DNA from 4 places in the Kitasatospora sp. NPDC087271 genome. Region 2 is predicted to be linked to each of the others. Evidence: riboswitches for the same ligand, from Rfam matches in the RefSeq annotation. Region 2 holds a riboswitch; each other region holds the start of a gene.
The links. A riboswitch is a leader RNA that binds a small molecule or an ion and turns the genes downstream of it on or off. The one in region 2 is predicted to bind cobalamin.
Positions count from the first base shown of each region.

Region 1: linked by a shared signal. The riboswitch ahead of ACIO9K_RS14870 (HoxN/HupN/NixA family nickel/cobalt transporter) and the one ahead of ACIO9K_RS19275 (FecCD family ABC transporter permease) in region 2 are both predicted to bind cobalamin.
Region 3: linked by a shared signal. The riboswitch ahead of metE (5-methyltetrahydropteroyltriglutamate--homocysteine S-methyltransferase) and the one ahead of ACIO9K_RS19275 (FecCD family ABC transporter permease) in region 2 are both predicted to bind cobalamin.
Region 4: linked by a shared signal. The riboswitch ahead of ACIO9K_RS33760 (prenyltransferase/squalene oxidase repeat-containing protein) and the one ahead of ACIO9K_RS19275 (FecCD family ABC transporter permease) in region 2 are both predicted to bind cobalamin.

Region 1 is NZ_JBIUYQ010000007.1:213,686-216,891, forward strand. It holds gene ACIO9K_RS14860 (DNA-formamidopyrimidine glycosylase family protein) at 76-885, shown strand; gene ACIO9K_RS14865 (metalloregulator ArsR/SmtB family transcription factor) at 951-1,334, opposite strand; cobalamin riboswitch at 1,416-1,630, shown strand; gene ACIO9K_RS14870 (HoxN/HupN/NixA family nickel/cobalt transporter) at 1,660-2,775, shown strand; gene rpmG (50S ribosomal protein L33) at 2,888-3,052, opposite strand; gene rpmB (50S ribosomal protein L28) at 3,178-3,206, shown strand, end outside.
Region 2 is NZ_JBIUYQ010000010.1:193,796-197,001, reverse strand. It holds gene ACIO9K_RS19280 (ABC transporter ATP-binding protein) at 1-613, opposite strand, end outside; gene ACIO9K_RS19275 (FecCD family ABC transporter permease) at 613-1,695, opposite strand; cobalamin riboswitch at 1,785-1,923, opposite strand; gene sodN (superoxide dismutase, Ni) at 2,012-2,407, opposite strand; gene sodX (nickel-type superoxide dismutase maturation protease) at 2,631-3,065, shown strand; gene ACIO9K_RS19260 (CGNR zinc finger domain-containing protein) at 3,092-3,206, opposite strand, start outside.
Region 3 is NZ_JBIUYQ010000032.1:12,530-15,735, forward strand. It holds gene metE (5-methyltetrahydropteroyltriglutamate--homocysteine S-methyltransferase) at 1-1,571, opposite strand, end outside; cobalamin riboswitch at 1,736-1,958, opposite strand; gene ACIO9K_RS33740 (ECF transporter S component) at 1,988-2,869, opposite strand; gene ACIO9K_RS33745 (ABC transporter ATP-binding protein) at 2,866-3,206, opposite strand, start outside.
Region 4 is NZ_JBIUYQ010000032.1:20,792-23,997, forward strand. It holds gene ACIO9K_RS33760 (prenyltransferase/squalene oxidase repeat-containing protein) at 1-1,664, opposite strand, end outside; cobalamin riboswitch at 1,768-1,911, opposite strand; cobalamin riboswitch at 1,989-2,065, shown strand; gene ACIO9K_RS33765 (hypothetical protein) at 2,199-3,206, shown strand, end outside.

The sequences.
Region 1 (3,206 bases), on a different contig from region 2:
GACGATCCGGCGGTGTCGGTGCCGGCTGCGATGATGTGCGGGTCCTGTCGAACCACCCCGGGGGAGCTGACGCCCGTGCCGGAAGGCCACATCATCCACCGCCTCGCCGCCGAGAACCGGAAGGCCTTCGGCGGCCGCCCGGTCGAGGTGTCCAGCCCGCAGGGCCGGTTCGCCGACGAGGCCAAGGCCATCGACGGGCAGCTGCTCACCGCGGCCGAAGCCGTCGGCAAGCACCTGTTCCTCGGCTTCGAGGAGGGCGCCTGGGTGCACGTCCACCTCGGCCTCTACGGCGGCTTCGCCTTCGGCACCGGGCCCGCGCCCGAGCCGGTCGGCCTGGTCCGGCTGCGGCTGGCCAACGACGACGGCTACGCAGACCTGCGCGGCCCCAACACCTGCGCGCTGGTCACCGGCGCGGAGAAGGCCGCCGTCGCGGCCCGGCTGGGCCCCGACCCGCTGCGCGCCGACGCCGACCCGCAGGCCGCCTGGCGCCGGATATCGGCCAGCCGGACGACCGTCGCCGCGCTGCTGATGGACCAGAAGGTGCTGGCCGGGGTGGGCAACGTCTACCGGGCCGAGGTGCTGTTCCGCCACGGGATCAACCCGCACCGCGCCGGCCGCGACCTCACCCGGGGCGAGTGGGACGCGATCTGGGCCGACCTGGTCGCCCTGATGCACGAGGGCGTCGGCGCGGGCCGGATCGACACCGTCCGCCCCGAGCACACCCCCGAGGCGATGGGCCGCCCGCCGCGCGTCGACGACCACGGCGGCGAGGTGTACGTCTACCGGCGGGCCGCGATGCCCTGCCTGGTCTGCGGCACCGACGTCCGGACGGAGCAGCACGCCGCGCGCAACCTCTTCTGGTGCCCCGCCTGCCAGGCGGCCTGACCGCGTTCGAGGGTTGCTCCGGCCGGGCCCCGGCGCGTCCTCCGGGGGGGGGGGGGGGGAGCCGGTCAGCCGACGGCCGTGTTGGGCTCGTGGTGTTCGGCGGCGGCGCACGCGTCGAGGAGGGGGCGCAGGGCCTCGTCCACGAGCCGGTAGCGCACGACCCGCCCGTCCTTGTCTCCGGTGACCACGCCCGCGGTGCGGAGCAGCCGCAGGGCCTGGGACACGGCGGGGTCGCGCATGCCGGTGGCGACGGCGAGGTCGGAGACGGCGAGCGGGCCGGCCCGGTGGAGGGCGAGCAGGAGGGCGAGCCGCCCGGGGTCGGCGAGCAGGGAGAACCGCTCGGCCCAGGTGCGGACGTGCGCGGGGTCGCCGATCGCGGCGATGGCCTCGCAGACCCGGTGTCCGTCGATGGTGCGGTGGCCCGCGCGGTCGGCCGGTACGAGATGCATGCGCACATTGTTGCAGGAGGGGGCCTGTGATCCTGGACACCTGCGCAGGTGCGCAGCCTTGCAAGGGTGGGTCCTGGCCCCTACGGTGTTCCCCGCCGTGGTGCTCGGGAAGACCGGTGACGGATCCTCAGGGGTCCCAGTCCGGAGCGGCCCTCGCCACTGTGATCGGGCCATCGTGATCGTCGACGATGGAGAGACGTCCGTACCCACGACGCCACTGGGAGCCTCGCGCACCTGGGAAGGCGGGTACGGGACCCCCGTAAGCCAGGAGACCGGCCACGGCATCTCACGAAGTGTTTCCACGAGGTGCTGGAGCGTGACCCGAATGACCCTGCCCGAAACCGCCGCCGCCGCCGAGGCGCCGGCGACACCGTCCGTGCTGCCCACGTTCCGCTGGAAGCGCGAGGACACCGTCCGCACGGCCGGGCTGATGGGGGTGATCCTGGCCATGCACGTGGTGGCCTTCGGGACGCTCGTCTTCCTGGTCGCGCCCCACAACTACGCGGTCGGCACCCAGGTCTTCGGGGTGGGCCTCGGGATCACCGCGTACACCCTCGGCATGCGGCACGCCTTCGACGCCGACCACATCGCGGTGATCGACAACACCACCCGCAAGCTGATGGCGGACGGCAAGCGGCCGGTCTCGGTCGGCTTCTGGTTCGCCCTCGGGCACTCCTCGATGGTGGTGCTGATGGCCGCCCTGGTGGCGGGCGGCGCGCAGCTGGCCAGCACGCTGATGGACGACGACTCGGCCACCCACAAGTGGCTCGGGATGGTCGGCACGACGGCCTCCGGCGCGTTCCTCTACCTGATCGGCGCGCTCAACCTGGCCGCGCTGCTCGGCATACTCAAGGTGTTCCGGGCGATGCGGGCCGGGTCGTACGACGAGGCGCAGCTGGAGGAGCACCTCAACTCGCGCGGCTTCATGGCCCGGGTGCTGAACCGGGCGACCCGGTCGATCACCCGGCCCGGGCAGATGTTCCCGGTGGGCATGGTGCTGGGGCTGGGCTTCGACACCGCGACCGAGGTCACCCTGATGGTGATGGCCGGGTCGGGCGCGGCGGCCGGGCTGCCCTGGTACGCGATCGTCTGCCTGCCGCTGCTGTTCGCGGCCGGGATGAGCCTGTTCGACACCCTGGACGGGACGTTCATGAACTTCGCGTACCAGTGGGCCTTCGCGAACCCGGTCCGGAAGGTGTACTACAACCTGACGATCACCGGGCTGTCGATCGCGGTGGCCTTCGTCATCGGCACCATCGAACTGGTCGGCGTGCTGCACGAGAAGCTCGATCTGACCGACCCGGTCACCGGCTGGATCGCGGGCATCTCGCTGGACAACGTCGGCTACGCGATCGCCGGGCTGTTCGTGGTGGTCTGGGCCGCGGCGATCGCCTACTGGAAGCTGGCCCGGGTGGAGAAGCGCTGGGTGGCCGCCGAGTAGCGACGGCTGCGATCAGCGACGGCAGCGAGCAGCGACGGCGCCTCCCCCGGGATCCCGGGGGAGGCGCCGTTTCGTCGCTGCGGGTCGGTGCCGGTCGTCGGGCGGGCGGGGTTCAGCGCTCTTCGCGGAAGTCGACGTGCCGGCGCGCGACCGGGTCGTACTTGCGCAGGATCATCCGGTCAGGGTCGTTGCGGCGGTTCTTGCGGGTCACGTACGTGTAGCCGGTGCCGGCGGTGGAGCGGAGCTTGATGACGGGGCGCAGTTCGCTGCGGGCCATGGGTGTCCTCCCGGGTTGGCGGGGTGTTCGGGGCTGGGGCGAAACCGTACACCGAAATGGAAGTCATTTTCATCTGGTGTAACGTGAGCTCCGTCCCGCCCATTCCCGGACGTCAGGGAGCACCCATGTCCGCCCACTGCCAACTCACCGGCCG
Region 2 (3,206 bases):
GCAGGTCGCAGTGGCCGGCCGCCAGGTTGAGGTCGTGCAGCGCGGTGAGCACCGTCGGGCCGGCCTCCCGGACCAGGGCCAGCACGTCCAACTGGTGGCCGATGTCCAGGTGGTTGGTGGGCTCGTCCAGCACCAGCAGCCGGGGCTCCTGGACCAGCGCGCGGGCGATCAGCACCCGCTGCTTCTCGCCGCCGGACAGGCTCAGGAAGCCCCGCCCGGCCAACTGCTCGGCGCCGACCTTGCGCAGCGCCTCCGTGCAGCGCGCGTGGTCGTCCGCACCCGGGCCGCCCAGCCCGCGCCGGTGCGGCAGCCGGCCCATGGCGACCACCTCGGCCACCGTGAAGTCGAACTCGGCGGAGTGCTCCTGGGGGAGTGCGGCCACCCGCCGGGCGGCCTCGCGCGCGGTCAGCGCGTGCAGGTCCGCGCCGTCCAGCCGGACGGCCCCGGCGGCCGGCCGCAGCGCCCGGTAGACGCAGCGCAGCAGCGTCGACTTGCCGCTGCCGTTGGGCCCGACCAGTCCGACCACCTGCCCGGCGGCGGCGTCCAGGGCGACGTCGTGGACCAGCCGGGCGCCGGCCAGCTCGACCGAGACGGAGTCCAGGGCGAGATCCATCAGCGGCCTCCGAAGGAATAGCCGCGACGGCGCATCAGCAGCAGGAAACAGGGCACCCCGAGCACCGCGGTGACCACCCCGACCGGCAGTTCGGCGGGCGCCAGCAGGGTGCGCGAGACGATGTCCACCCAGACCAGCAGCAGCGCCCCGGCGAGCGGCGCGACCAGCAGCACCCGGCGGTGCCCGGCGCCGACCAGCATCCGGGCCAGGTGCGGCACCATCAGCCCGACGAAGCCGATCGCCCCGCTGACGGCCACCACCGTGCCGGTGACGGCGGCGGTCACCACGAAGAGCTCGCGGCGCAGCCGGTCCGGGTCCACGCCCAGCGAGGCGGCCGTCTCGTCGCCCATGGCGAGCGCGTCCAGCCGGCCGGCGGCGCAGGCCAGGTACGCCAGGCCGGCCAGCACGGTGGCGGCGGCGATCGGCACCGAGCCCCAGGTGGCGCCGCCGAGGCTGCCGAGCAGCCACATCATGGCGTCCCGGGCGGCCTCGCCGCGGGCGGCCGCGAAGACCATCAGCGCGGTGGCGGCGGAGAAGCCGTAGGAGAGCGCGGTGCCGGTGAGCACCAGCCGCAGCGGGGTGAGCCCGTAGGCCGTGCGCGCCGCGAGGTAGACCAGCACCATGGCGACCAGCGCGGAGCCGAACGCGGAGGCCGAGATCGCCCACACCCCGAGCGAGGCGAAGGCGCCGAGCAGCAGCACGGCGTTGGCGCCGACGGCCGCGCCGGAGGAGATGCCGAGCACGAACGGGTCGGCCAGCGCGTTGCGCACCAGGGCCTGGACGGCGACCCCGGTGGCGGCCAGCCCGGCGCCGACCACCGCGGCCAGCACGGCGCGCGGCAGCCGGATCTCCCAGACGATCGCGTAGGCGGCGGCCTCGTCCGCCTCCAGCCGTCCGCCCGTCAGCCCGGCGGCCAGCAGCCGCAGGGCGCGGGGCAGGCCGATCCCGGAGGCGCCCAGCGCCACGCCGCAGAGCAGCGAGAGCAGCAGGGCGGCGGCCAGGCCGACGGCGAGCGGGAGGGCGGGTATTCGGCGGGCGGGCGGGCTCGTTGCGCCACTGCCCGCGGCTGCGGTGCTGCTCACGGTGCGCCTTGCCTCGGGCCGCGGGTGCGCGGGGGCGGCACCGGTCGGGCGCGGGCCCGGGCGCCATCCCCTCGCAGTCCACGGCGAGTTGTCGGGAGTTCAGCGGCCGGGGGCGATCGGGCTGGCGCGGCCCCGGGGCCGTGCTCACCGTTGCGGGTCAGCGCCGGATTCACACCGGACTTCCCCCTCGGACGCCCTGGCAGCATAACAGCCACTCAGGCTAGGCAACCCTTACCGGGCTCGGATGGGGCGTGAACGCACGACCGCCCCCGTCCGGGCTCGCGGACGGGGGCGGTCGGGTGGCGACGCGTCAGGCTCAGGCCTGCTTGGTCTCCCAGAAGATCTTGTCGACCTCGGCGATCAGGTCCAGCAGGGCCTGGCCGGTGGCGGGGTCGGTGGACGCCTTGGCGGCCGAGGCGGCCTTCAGGGTGTCGTTGATCAGCTGGTGCAGCTGCGGGTACTTCTCGAAGTGCGGGGCCTTGAAGTAGTCGCTCCACAGCACCGAGATGTGGTGCTTGACGGCCTCGGCACGCTGCTCCTTGATGATCAGGGCGCGGGTGCGGAAAGCCGGGTCCTCGTTGGCCTGGTACTTCTCCTGGGTGCCCTTGACCGACTCGGCCTCGATCCGGGCCTGCGCCGGGTCGTACACGCCGCAGGGCAGGTCACAGTGGGCGTGGGCGGTGGCGCGCGGTGCAAACAGACGAGAGAACATGGGAGTCCTTCCTTAGATCGTCTTCCCGCGCCCGAGATTACCCTTCCGCGCCCGGGGTTTCGCGATCGGGCGGTGGGCCTAGGGCAAAAGGCGGACCCGGAACCGGGGTAATCCGGACATCGAACGGATCGAACGGGGTGACGGTCCGTACGGCAGACTGGGACCGGGCGGTCCGGGAGGAGGAGTCGTGGCGCGGAGCACGGAACCGGCGGACGCGGAACCGATGGGCACGGAACCCCGGGGGCGGGGCGGCGGCGCGGTGCCGTTCGGGCTGGTCGACGTGGCGGGCCCGTCGATGGTCCCGACCCTGCGCGAGGGCGACCAGTTGCTGGTGCGCTACGGCGCGCCGATCCGGCCCGGCGCGGTGGTGCTCTTCCGGCACCCCTTCCAGCAGGACCTGCTGGTGGTGAAGCGGGCCGCCGAGCGGCGTCCGAGGGGCTGGTGGCTGCTGTCCGACAACCGGCCGGTGGACAGCGACAGCCGCAGCTACGGCCCGGTCCCGGACGAGCTGGTGCTCGGCCGGGTACTGCTGCGGCTGCGCCCGCGCCCGGCCTGGCTGGCGCCCGGGCGGCGGCTGGAGCGGCTGCTGCTGGGCACCCGGCTGGCCCGGGTGCCGGGCCTGGCCCGCCGCCTGGGCGTCTGGGCGGACGAGCTCTGACCCCCTGGGCCCGGCCCGGACAGGACCTAGCCGGCGGCGCCGAGTGCCGCGGCCTCGGCCTCCTGGCGCTTGCGGGTCCGGTACGCGGCGACGTTGGCGCGGGTCGCGCAGCGGTCCGAGCAGTAGCGGCGGGAGCGGTTG
Region 3 (3,206 bases), on a different contig from region 2:
ACCCAGCCGTGCCGGGTGGCGAGGTAGCCGGTGAGCTGTTCGGCGAAGTACTGGACCATGTCGTTGCGCTCGGGCTCGCCGTGCACCAGGACGTCCAGTCCGGCCTTCTCCTGGAAGGCGATGACCTCCCGGACCTCCGCCTCGATGCGCTCCCGGTAGGCCGGGGCGTCGATCCGGCCCGCCGTGAGGTCGGCCCGCGCGACCCGCAGTTCGGAGGTCTGCGGGAACGAGCCGATCGTGGTGGTCGGCAGCAGCGGCAGGCCGAGCCGGGCGCGCTGGGCCTCGGCCCGCTGCGGGTAGGCCTGGGCGCGGCGGGTGTCGTCGGCGGTGACGGCGGCGGTACGGGCGCGCACCGCCGGATCGTGGGTGATCGGCGAGTTGGCGCGCGAGGCGAGGTCGGCGCGGTTGGCGGCCAGGTCGGCGGCGATCGCCCCCGTGCCCTCGCGCAGGCCCCGGGCCAGCAGCGCCACCTCCCTGGCCTTCTGCTTGGCGAAGGCGAGCCAGCGCAGGATCTGCGGGTCGACGTCGCGTTCGGCGGCGGCGTCCAACGGCACGTGCAGGAGGGAGCAGGACGGCGCGACGTCGACCCGCTCGGCGAGGCCCAGCAGGGTCGCCAGGGTGGCCAGCGACTTCTCCAGGTCGTTGATCCAGATGTTGCGCCCGTCGACCACCCCGGCGACCAGCCGCTTGCCGGGCAGCCCGCCGACGGCGGCCAGATCGTCCAGGTTCGCCGCGGCGGGCCCCGTGAAGTCCAGCGCCAGGCCCTCGACCGGGGCCTTGGCCAGCACCGGCAGGGCCTCACCCAGGCGGTCGAAGTAGCTCGCGACCAGCAGCTTCGGACGGTCCGCCAGGCCGCCCAGGTCACGGTAGGCGCGGGCGGCGGCGTTCAGCTCGGCCGGGGTGCGGTCCTGCACCAGCGCGGGCTCGTCCAGCTGCACCCACTCGGCGCCGGCCGCCTTCAGGTCCGCCAGCAGCTGCGCGTAGACGGGCAGCAGCCGGTCCAGCAGGGTGATCGGCTGGAAGTCGTCGGCGACACCGGGGGCGGGCTTGGCGAGCAGCAGGTAGGTGAGGGGGCCGACCAGCACGGGGCGTGCGGTGTGGCCGAGCGCCAGCGCCTCCCGGAACTCCCCGACGGCCTTGGCCGGGTCCGCGGTGAAGACGGTGTCCGGGCCGAGTTCGGGCACCAGGTAGTGGTAGTTGGTGTCGAACCACTTGGTCATCTCCAGCGGCGCGACCTCCTGGGTGCCGCGCGCCATGGCGAAGTAGCCGTCCAGCGCGTCCGCCTCGACGGCCGCCCGGTGGCGGGCCGGGATCGCGCCGACGGCGACCGTGGTGTCCAGTACGTGGTCGTAGAGCGAGAAGTCGCCGGTGGGCACTTCCGAGGCCCCGGCCTGGGCGAGCTGCGCCCAGTTCTCCCGGCGCAGGCCGACCGCCGCCTCCCGCAGGGCGTCGGCGGTGACCGTGCCCTTCCAGTAGCCCTCGATGGCCTTCTTCAGCTCCCGGCCCTGGCCCTGCCGGGGGTAGCCGTACACGGTGGCCCTGGTTGCCGCGGCTGCGGACTTCGTGGTCAAGGGACTCTCCTTCGCGAGTCTGGCTCCTCAAGTACCCGGGGACGGGACGAGAGCGCGAAGGGATGACGAACCGGGCGGCGGCTCACGTCGATGCACGTGCCGGACCCGCCTGGTATGGTCGCCGACCCGCCCGCGAGGTCACCGGGATATCCGCACGCGGAACGGTCCGCGGGCGGGCAACGGGCAGGTCTTCGGACTCGTGGGCGCACCGGGCCTGTCGGCGTCCGGTACCTACTGGCCATCGCTTCCCAGACCCGTCCCGGGTCCAGTGCGTATGACGGCGGTCGTTCCCACTCACCGCTGCGGGGCAGTCCCGGATTCCCACCGGGTTCCCTCTTGCGACGTCCTGCCTGGCGGGCAGGACGAACCAGCTGCGTCGCCAGCTTAGGGGCAAACCGCCGGGGCCGACGCGGAATTCACGGAAGCCGTCCGCATGGTGAGACTCCCTCGCCGCTCGCGGAGCCGTTCGTGGTGCTGCTGGCGGTGCCGTTCGTGGTGACTCGTCGACCGTCCGGGGCTTCGAAGCGCACCACGGGCTCGAAGTTGGCGCGGCGGGCCGCGCGGCGGAGGACGGTGAGGACGGCCGGGCCGACGACGAGCACGGCCGTGAAGGTGGTGACGGCCCGGCCGGTGTCCCAGCCGAGCGAGGTCGCGAGGTCGAAGAGCAGGTAGCGGTGCCACTGCTCGGTGAACGGCAGCCCCGGCAGGTAGGCGATGGAACTGTTCGGGTCGGTGGAGAACGGCCAGAAGGAGAGGTTGAGAAGGAAGCCGAAGAGGTACCCGGAGAAGGCCCCGTACGCCGCCAGCATCGCCACCTCCCAGCGCCGCCGCCGGGTTCTCGGCAGGAGCCCGGCGAGCATGCCGACGAACGCGCAGCCGAACATCTGGTACGGCATCCAGGGGCCGACGCCGCCGGTGAGCAGCGCGGAGGCGAACAGCGAGGTGCAGCCGAGGGTGAACCCGAAGCCCGGGCCGAAGACCCGGCCGGCCAGGACGAGGATGAAGAAGACCGTCTCCACTCCTGCGGTGCCGGCGCCGAGCGGGCGCAGCCCGGCGTTGACGGCGGACAGGACGCCGAGCATGGCGAGGGCCTTGGCGTCGATGCCGCCGGCCGCGATCTCCGCGATGACGACGGCGAGCACCAGGATCAGCAGGGCGCCGAAGATCAGCGGCGGGGCGTAGGAGGAGCCGAACTTTCCCGGGGCGACGACGAACGGCCAGGTGAAGGCGACCAAGCCGATGAAGGCGGCCAGGGCCGCGACGACGCGGGCCCGGCCGGGGATCCGGACGGCGCTCACCGGGCGGTCTCGGCGGGCGCCAGGGCCTCGGCCACCTGCCGGGTAGTCAGGTAGGGCAGCGGGGCGAGGATCTTGGCGGTCTGGGGGGCGAAGGTGGGCGAGGCGACGATGACCTCGGCGGTGGGGCCGTCGGCGACGATCTCGCCCTCGGCCATCACCACCACCCGGTCGGCGGTGGCGGCGACGAACTCGACGTCGTGGGTGGAGACGACGACCGTACGGCCTTCGGCGGCGAGGGCGTCCACGATGCCGGTGAGCGCCTCCTTCGCGTGGTAGTCGAGCCCTCGGGTGGGTTCGTCCAGCAGCACCACCCTTGGTGCGGCGGCCAGTTGGATCG
Region 4 (3,206 bases), on a different contig from region 2:
TCGGTGAGGTAGGCGCTGCCCTTGGCGGCGTCGGGGGTTCTCCCGGCGGGCGGCGTGGTCGCGGGCGAGGTCGGCGGCGTGCTGGCGGGTGTCGTCGGCGGGGTGGTGGCGTCCGGGTTGTGCCGGACGCTGGTGAGGTCGGTGCCGGTCAGGGCCAGGATCGCCTGCTCGGTGGCCGCCGGGTCCGGGTCGGTGGTCGACGCGTCGGGGCCGAAGCCGCCGTCCGTTCCCTGCCGGGCGGCGAGCCAGGCCGTGGCGGCAGCCCGGCGGGTGTCCTGTCCGGTGGCCCTGAACGCCTGGGCCGCGCTCGCGGTGCTGATGGTGTCACCGGGGGCGCCGAGGTACGGGAGGAGGGAACCGTCGGCCTGCTGTCCGGCCGCGAGCTGGTCCGACGCCTTCTTCGCGGCCGTCTCGTACCCGGGGGCCGTGCGCAGGGCGAGGACCGCGAGGCCGGTGGTGAGCGGGTCGGACTCGCAGTGGTCGCCGGCGACGATCATCGATCCGGCCACCCCGCCGTCGGCGCACTGGAGCACCGTGAAGCGGGCGAGCGCCGGGGCGGGTGGCGTGACGCCGGCGCGCTGGAGGGCGATGACGCCGAGGGACTGGACCCAGGGCGAGGCCGCGCCGAGGAAGTCCCCGGCGGCGGTGCACTTGCCGTTCTCCCCCGCCGCCGTGCAGACGTGGCCGGTGAGCGCGGCGATCAGGTCCCGGCCGCCGAAGGCCCGGGGATCGCCACCGGTGCTCTCGGCGACGAGGGCCAGCAGTGCAGCGGCCTTCGCATCGGGCCGGCCGGCCGGTCCGTCGGGATACAGGAAGGCGTCGGCGTGGGCGGAGAGGAAGGCGGTCGTCCGGCGCAGCGCCGGGTCCTGCGTGCCGGCGGCGGCGAGGGCGATGGCGGTGAGGGCGGTCCGGGGGTAGTCCGGGCCCTCGACGGCCCAGTTCTCCATGTGGTCGCCGCCGACGAGTTGACGGGCCAGCCAGGCCGCGGCGGCCACCGGATCACCGGTGGCGGACGGCCCGGTCGAAGTCGAGGTCGGAGTCGGGCTCGGGGTCGCCGAGGGTGACAGCGAGGCGGACGGCGAAGCCGACGAGCCGCCGCTCTTCGCCCGGACGGAGTCCGGCGTGAAGCCCGGCGCCCCGCTGGTGCCGCCGATGTCGGTGCCGCCGTACACCCAGGCCTCGACCTCGCCGGGCTTGGGCTTCTGCGTCCCGGCGCCGAACCGGCTGTAGGACCACGCCTGTTGGCCGGGTTCGGCGATCCAGTACGACCAGTACGCGGTGGCCTGCGGGGTGTTGACGCAGGGTTCCTCGGCCGGCGTCGGGTACTGGGTGCCGCTGTTGAAGGTCCCGGTTCCGAGTCGGCAGATGAAGGCGGGTCCGTCGTGCTCGGTTCCGGCGGTGGTGAAGCCGGCGGCGTGCAGCAGGTTCATCCCGGTCGTGGGGTGGGCGTCGCAGCCCCGGACGACGCCGCCGCCCCAGTGGGTGAAGTCGACGGCGACGATCGCGCCCGTCGTCGCCGTGCACTGCTCGATCGGGTCGGCGGCCGCGGTACCGGGGCGCCCGAACAGGACGCTTCCGCAGGCGGCGACCGCGACAGCACCGGCGACCACCAAGGAGGCGAGGTCCCGGTTCCTGTGACGTGTGCGACTGCTGCTGACCCTCACGACGACTCCCTGGTCGGTCGACGCAGGACGCAACGGCGCAGCCCACGGTCTCCTGGGCAGGGACCGTCCGGACCGCGTCGTAGTCCGCGACGACGCAAGTGCTCTGTGAACAGGCCCCCGGTCCAGGCATTCCGGCTCACCCACCACAGGTGGGTCCACGGTTGCGGGTCAGCGCCGGAGTTGGACCGGCTTCCCCTGAATGCCGAGGGCAAAAAATCGGTTCATCAGACCACGCCGGTCGAACGGGAGTCAACGGGTCGTCATATCGACTACGTCACCTCGTAGGCCGGTGCGCCGTGCGGTAGCGTCCGCGGTGGCCGAGCGGGGGAACCCGGTGCGAATCCGGGGCTGACGCGCAGCGGTGTGGGGTGGCGATCGCGCCGCCCTGAGCCCGAATGCCCGCCCGGCCACGCACCATGGCGAAAGCCGGCCCACGCGATCCGGGCGGCGACCGCTCCGGCAGTCGCGCGCCCTCCAACGGACGCCGGAACTCCGGGGCAGGGTCGGCGCCCGCCACCCCAAGGAGCCTGTCCCATGTCCCTCCTCGCCCCCTCGCGGACCACACCTTCCCGCGCCGCCTCCGCCGTCACCGTCGCCCTGACGGCCGGCGCGCTCCTGCTCTCCGCCGTCCCCGCCCACGCGACGGCCAGCCCGACCCAGATAGCCACCTCGAAGAGCACCGGCGTCACCTACCTGAAGTCGCTCCAGGCCGCCGACGGCAGCTACGTCACCGGCGGCGGGCTCTCCAACGAGTGGGCGTTCAGCGCACTCGCGGCCGCCGGCACGGCCGCCGCGGACGTCACCCCCGGCGGCGACCCCACCAAGAACGCCCGCCTGGTCTACCGCGGCCAGCTCGCCGCCCCCGGCTGGCCGAGCGCCTCGCCGGTCGTCACGGACTACGAGCGCGGCATCCTCAACGCCTACGCCGCCGGCATCGACCCCGCCCGGGTCGGCCCGGGCCGCAACCTCGTCGCCGACCTCGCCGCCTACTGGCAGACCGCCGAACCCGGCTACTACGGCCCGTCCGCCAACTTCAACGGCACCGTCTTCGGCCTCCTCGCCCTCGCGGGCGCCAAAACCCAGGCCGGCAGCCCTCGCGTCCCGCAGCCGCTGCTCGACGCCTCCGTCACCGCGGTGCGCGCCAACCAGCACAACGATGGCGGCTGGAACTTCAGCAAGGCCGCGGGCGACCCGAACGCCCTCGCCCAGGGCAGCGACATCGACATGACCGGCGCCGCCATGGCCTCGCTCTGCACCGGGGGCGTCGCCGCCACCGACCCGGCGATCGTCGCCGCCAAGAACTTCCTCAAGGGCAAGCTCACCGCCTCCGGCGCCTTCAACGCCATGTTCGGCGTCAACACCGACTCCAACGGCTGGGCCGTCTCCGGCCTCAACGCCTGCGGCATCAACCCCCAGGGCACCGACTTCACCAGCGGCACCGGCAAGAGCCCCGTCGACTTCCTGATCGCCCAGCAGTTCAAGCCCGGCGGCGGCTTCAAGTACCTGCCCACCGACACCACCCCCTCCCCCTACGCCTCCGTC